2 regions of the Megasphaera sp. UBA4233 genome follow, and region 2 is predicted to be linked to the other one. Evidence: riboswitches for the same ligand, from Rfam matches in the RefSeq annotation. Region 2 holds a riboswitch; the other holds the start of a gene.
What was found. A riboswitch is a leader RNA that binds a small molecule or an ion and turns the genes downstream of it on or off. The one in region 2 is predicted to bind cobalamin.

Region 1 (3,292 bases), on a different contig from region 2:
ACGGCTATCGTCGATGGGACGACGGGGACAGTGTACATTGACCCTGATGAAGAAACACTGGAACGCATGAAGAAACGGCAGAATTCAGAAATCCGGCGCCGGCAGGAATTGGAATCGGTACGCGGAACCGAATCAGTAACCCGTGATGGCCGCCACATTGATGTCTATGCCAATATTGGAAATCCTGACAATCTGCCCCAGGTCCTTTCAAATGATGCCGAAGGAATCGGCCTGTTCCGCAGTGAGTTCCTCTATCTGGGACGGAATACCTATCCGACAGAAGAAGAACAGTTTGAAGCCTATAAAAAGACGGCCCAGACGATGGCAGGAAAAAAAGTCATCATCCGTACTCTCGATATCGGTGCCGATAAAAAAGTCGATTATTTCAATCTGGCCCCGGAAGAAAATCCTGCCATGGGCATGCGGGCTATCCGTATCTGCCTGACCCGGCCGGAGTTGTTCCGGACGCAGTTACGGGCACTCTGCCGGGCATCGGCCTTTGGTACCATTGCCGTCATGTTCCCCATGATTATTTCTACCGGTGAAGTGCGCCGTGCCAAGGCAATCCTCCAGGATGTACAGCGTGAACTGGATGAACAGGGCATGAAATACGATCCTCATATGGAAGTGGGCATCATGATCGAAACGCCGGCTGCGGCCGTCATGAGTGATGAACTGGCTAAGGAAGTGGATTTCTTTAGTATCGGATCCAATGACCTGACCCAGTATACACTGGCTATCGACCGCCAGCAGACTCAGCTCGATGCGTTCTTCGATGCCCATCATCCGGCCGTGCTTCGTCTTATCGGACAGACCATTGCCAACGGCCATAAGGAAGGAATCTGGGTCGGCATCTGCGGGGAACTCGGTGCAGACCTTGCGCTGACGGAGACATTCCTGCGCATGGGCGTCGATGAATTGTCTGTCAGCCCTCCGGCCGTACTGCCCCTCCGGGAAAAAATCCGGTCTCTTGATTTGAAGAAATAAGTACTATATATGAGAAATTCCACGGCTGTCATGATATATATTCAGTATGGGTTAATTGACAGATAGTAATGGATTGTGGTAGAGTAAAATTAGTTTAATATGCAGGTCAGGTGTCGCAAGACTCAATAGAAAAGCCGGTAGAAGCCGGCGCGGTCCCGCCGCTGTGAGGAAGAGCGATGCTGCAATGATGTCACTGTACGATTCGTATGGGAAGGCGCAGCAAAGCCATGAAGCCAAGCCAGAAGAACTGCCTGACTGATAATCACCGATGGACCTGCGAGCGATGGGAATGGAGATTATAATGCGAATTGGCGCATCAATAAGCCGCAAGGATATCCTTGCGGCTTTTGCATATTAAGGCAGGCCGTTTGTATATTTCTTAAGGAGTGATGGATATGTTCGGTAAGAAACTGAAGACAGTATTGATGTTATCCCTGGCTATTACGGCATTCGGGACTTTTACGGGTATGCCGGCCCAGGCCTCGTATACCCTGAATCCGGAAGTCAAAGATGCGACACCGGCTCTCAAACAGGCCGCAGAAATAGGCGTACGTACGTATAATAACCCGGCTATGCAGGATGCGGCCAATAAAGATGCCATTGTCGTCATGAGTTTTGGTACGACATTTAAAGACAGCCGTAAGGCAACGATTGAAAAAACGGTGGCCGATATCCAGGCTGCCCATCCGGATACGAAAGTCGTCCTGGCCTTCACCTCTCATATTATCGTCGATCGCATCAAAGCCAATGAAGGTCTGGAAATTCCTACACCGGAAAAAGCCATGGCAGACCTCAAAGCCCAGGGATATACGCGGGTGGCCCTGACATCTCTCGATGTCATCCCCGGTATGGAGTACGCCTACGATACGGCTATTTACGACATGTATAAAAAGGATTTCAAAAAAATGACGATGGGTACGTCTCTTCTCTACTGGATGGGACAGGAAAACCAGCGCGACGATGTCAGTGAATTCGTGCAGGCTCTTTCTACACAGTTCCCGAAAATGGGCGAAAAAGACGCCGTCCTGGTTATGGCCCACGGCACGCCCCATCCGGCCAATGCCTACTATTCTGTCTTGCAGAACCGGATTGACGAAGCCCATCTCGGCAATGTCTACGTTTACTCCGTCGAAGGCTGGCCTCATCTGGATACGGTCATTCCTATGCTGAAGGCTAAGGGTATCCAGCACGTGACACTCATGCCCATGATGATGGTCGCCGGCGACCATGCCAACAATGATATGGCCGGTGCTGACGCCGATTCCCACAAGAGTATCCTGGAAAAAGAAGGATTCAAAGTCACACCCTATATTCATGGCCTCGGTGAAAATACAGCCGTGCGCAAGATGTTCGTAGAACGGGCCAATGAAGCCTGGGATGCCCTGGAAAAAGACAACGGAATTCCGGCAAAATCCCATATGATGCGCCATTAAAAAATTAATATACATGTAAAAGCCGGGACTGTCGTTATGGGCAGCCCCGGTTTTTACGATTTTAAATGACATACATGAATCAGTGTAACTATCATGGAGTACTTATTGTTATCGTATTTTCAGGTAATGATATATTATTTTTTCTAACAAATTTCAAAGGAGCTTTCCGCCATTTTGATATTGTTCCAGCGCTTTTATATACATCATTCCCAAATCGGACAGCGTCTGGCCTGTGTTAATGACATATCCTACAGTCATCCTCTCTTTTTCATGCAGTGGGATTCCTTTAATGGCATCGCCCTGCATGTATTTGGGAAATATTCCCGTAGAGATGGAATAGCCGTTGAGGCCAATCATCATGTTGATCATAGCGGCTCTGTCACTGACCCGTATTTCTTTATCTACGGGAAGGGATGAATACAATTCTTCAGAAAAAAAAGAAGATTCATAATTTCCCTGTATAAATTTTAACCGTGGATATTCAATCAAATCGATCAGCTTGAGAGAGGTATGACATGCCAGTGGGTGTTTTACATATAAAGCGACGTGTGGTTTAACTGTAAAAAGTGGATGGAATTCTAAACGCATATCCTCTAAGGTACGGCGAATCACGATTTCATTTGTATTGCTCAGGTAGATGATCCCCAGTTCACTGATATGATTTTTAACGTTTTCCAGAATCTGGTATGTCTGTGTTTCGTTGAGACAGAATTCATAGCGTTCCTGTCCATATTTACGAATCATATCTACGAAAGCATTCGTTGCAAATACATAATGCTGGGTAGATACGCTGAAATATGTTTTTTGTGGCCGCATAGTAATATATGTATCCTGCAGTACATTCATTTGCTGGATGACCTGTCGTGCGCAGC
Region 2 (3,292 bases):
ACTGCCTTTCGTCACTTCTATATGATCGATGGCCGCTACGCCGGGCAGACTGGTCAGATCCACGCTTCCCCTGCCGTAGCCGCTGCCCTGGGCGTTGGCCAGGCTCTGTCCGTCGACGAGGATGAGCACCCGGTCATCACCGTTGAGCTTGACGAAGGAAGAAATACCCGGTACCTGTTCGTTGACGGTGACGCCGGTCACGCGCTGCAGTGCTTCCTGGACGGTCTGGTCCCGGTGGGTCTGGATGTCCTCCCGGGTGATGATGGTCGTATTGGACTGACGGGCCGGAACAGAGGGAACAGGCCGTTCCTTATCTGCCCGTTTCCCTATATCGGGGAGCCTGTCCCGCAGGGCATCGAGCATATCCGCCAGGGCACCGGCGACATGAATCGAGCCGGACGGTGCCGCGCTTTCGTCCGTCCCGGGACCGGCTGCCCGTCCGCTGCCGCCGTCGCCATGAGCCATTCCAGGACCGGCCGTTTCTGCCCGGCCAGACCGGGACGGTTCTCCTGCCGTCGCGGCGGTATGCACCGGTCCCGTATGATAGGTATTTGTCACCGTGGCCGCCATGGAAGGCGCTTGTGCGGCGTCCGTTCTTATGCGGCCGCCTTCCTGACGTTCTGAAGCCAGGGGGCTTCCGCTATTGCCGTCCGTCCCTGCCGCATCCCGGCCGCCGGCACCGGACAGGTCATTGGCATTATAGACCGTAACGGTGCCGGGCTCCTGCCGTGTGTAGTTGTAGGCTATGGTAAAAAAGCCGCCTGCTGCCAGGGCCAGATAAACCGCCGCATGGAGAGACACGGACAGACCGGCGGCGACGCGCCCTTTCTTCTTCTCCCATGTCACGGCTCAGCCCCGCTTTCTGCAGCCAGGCCAATGCGGACGATGCCCACGCGCTTGAAGTCGTCGAGGAGGCCCATGACCGTTCCGTAATCGAGTCCTTTATCGGCACGGACGACGACGTTGAAGCGGCTGTCTTTCTGCTGCTGTTCCCGTGCCGACGCCAGCAGGCGCTCCTTATCGACGGGCGCATCGTCCAGCCATAGCGAGCCATCGCGGCGCAGGGTGACGACGTACTGTGCCGCCGGCTGCTGCTCTGCCTGGGAGGCAAAGGGAAGATCGACCCCCATGGTACGCAGATCGACCATGGACAACGAGGTCATCATGAAAAAGACGAGGAGAAAGAACATGACATCGATCATGGGGATTATCATGATCGACGGCTGCTTGAAATACCGTGGATCCCGTAAACGCATGGCTCAGTCCTCCTTTTCCCGGGGCATCGTTTCGAGAGCCGAAAAACACAGCTCCATATCGGTGATGATCCGGTCCAGGCGCTGCGTGAAATACGAATGGATCAGCAGGGCCAGGATAGCCACGCATAGGCCGAAAGCCGTAGCAATGAGCGCTTCGCCGACGCCGCCGGTGATAGCGGCCGACTGGCCAGTCTGTACGTTGAAAATACTAAAGGCCCGGATCATACCGCTGATGGTTCCGAGCAGGCCCAGGATCGGCCCCAGGGTCACGATGACACTGAGATAATACAGGCGGCTGCGCAGCTTTGCCATGAGAATGCCCGACTGCAGTTCGATATAAGCCCGGACATCCCTGCCCGTACGGCCGGCAAAGACGTCGCGCAGGATATAGGCCAGCCCTCCCTGGCTTTCATCGGCCAGCGTCCGCGCTTTATCGTACTGTCCCAGTTTCATATACGTGTAAAACCTTTGGGCAAAGGCTGCCCCGGCATCCATGTGGGTATAAAAAATAGCCCGTTCCATACCGATATAGACGACAAACAATGAACACAACAGGAGGATGTACATGACAATCCCACCCTGCCGGAACAACAAAAATCCACTAGTAATCGCTTCCATACTACCGCTCCTATACATACTGAAACAACTGAAACAGAAAAAAACCGCAGGGATACGTCATCCTTACGGTTTATAACAGAACAGAGTCCTAATCCCCATCCCCATCGCTCGCAGGTCTGCCGGTGATTCTTTGTCAGGCAGTTCTTCTGGCTCGGATTCATGACCCTGCTGCGCCTTCCCATACAGATATACAGTGGCGTTTCTGCAGCAGCGCTCCTCCTTACAGCGGCGGGACCGCGCCGGCTTATACCGGCTTTTCTATTGAGTCTTGCGACACCTGACAGCTCCTATGCAGTTGTATTTAATGGTAGCATGGCATCTTGCAGACTGTCAAGAACGGGGCGCAATGCCACGAATGGTAATTTTCATAACATCCACAGACATTCCTGTAGTGTATTCGACAGACTGCTGTACCTCGTCCTTGACGCGGCGCAGGAGCTGGCGGATATTTTCCCCGTAATAAATGGTCAGCGTCAGGATAATGGCCAGGCCGTTGGCATGGGACAAGTAGTTCTTGGCCACCTTGACACGGTTCACCCGGGCAATACCGCTCATCCCTTTGAGCGTATGGCGGACGAGGGCAAAGAGGACATCATCGGAAAAGACCAGCTTGCCATAATAGCTGAATACGGGACGGACGACAGACTGCTCCACGCCGGATTTCCTGCCACCCCGGCCGGACAGGAACGAACGGATGGGATCGAGGAGATAACCGTGGAAATGAGATTTCAGCTCCATCGTCGGCACGGGGATGATATGCTTGCCTTCTTTCAGGCGGATATCCCTGGCTTTGGCGATTTCCGCTGCCGAGGATACCTCTTCGATATGGATATAATCATCCGCATGAGGAAGGTGCAGGGCTTGGCAGATGCGGCATATCATATGCTTCGACGTACCCAGGATGAGAAGCCGCGGCGGCTGGATCGTAAGGAGTGCCTTGCGGACGGCTTCAGCATGGGCCGGGTCGAGGAAAATAGCCCGGCGCACGGCCTGCATGCGGTTCGTTTCCTCCTTGGCAGACTGGCCGGCGACGATGCGGTTCTGATAAATGAGCAGGCCGTCATCGATGATACAGTCGATATTCCTTTCGTGCGCCACGACCAGGGCATGATAACTCTTCCCTGTCCCGCTGGCACCGATAAAGCCGGTAATATGCATCATTCCTCATCCTTTCTTTCTGCCTGCCATGACATAGACTGCCCTGCCGCTTCCCGGTCTTACGGCCGATAGGCCAGCAGCCCGTGCACGTACGATTCATCTACGGCATAGGACCCGACCGTTTCCGGGAACCGGCCCGGTACGCCATGGAAATCGGAACCGCCGCTCACCAGCCAGTGATGCTCCCGGGCGATGCGCAGGAATTCGTCACAGCGGCCGCGGTTATTGGGGTGATAGACTTCCAGCCCGTCAAAGGGAAA

Region 1: another riboswitch for cobalamin. It lies ahead of B2U90_RS09755 (sirohydrochlorin cobaltochelatase); the one in region 2 lies ahead of B2U90_RS03410 (MotA/TolQ/ExbB proton channel family protein).

What each region holds. Positions count from the first base shown of each region.
Region 1 covers NZ_DGXL01000026.1:96,955-100,246, reverse strand. Annotated here, with positions in the region: gene ptsP (phosphoenolpyruvate--protein phosphotransferase) at 1-987, shown strand, start outside; cobalamin riboswitch at 1,079-1,256, shown strand; gene B2U90_RS09755 (sirohydrochlorin cobaltochelatase) at 1,383-2,420, shown strand; gene B2U90_RS09750 (LysR family transcriptional regulator) at 2,574-3,292, opposite strand, start outside.
Region 2 covers NZ_DGXL01000014.1:66,211-69,502, reverse strand. Annotated here, with positions in the region: gene B2U90_RS03420 (TonB-dependent receptor plug domain-containing protein) at 1-846, opposite strand, end outside; gene B2U90_RS03415 (ExbD/TolR family protein) at 843-1,256, opposite strand; gene B2U90_RS03410 (MotA/TolQ/ExbB proton channel family protein) at 1,260-1,874, opposite strand; cobalamin riboswitch at 1,994-2,170, opposite strand; gene B2U90_RS03405 (Asp23/Gls24 family envelope stress response protein) at 2,205-3,035, opposite strand; gene B2U90_RS03400 (PHP domain-containing protein) at 3,092-3,292, opposite strand, start outside.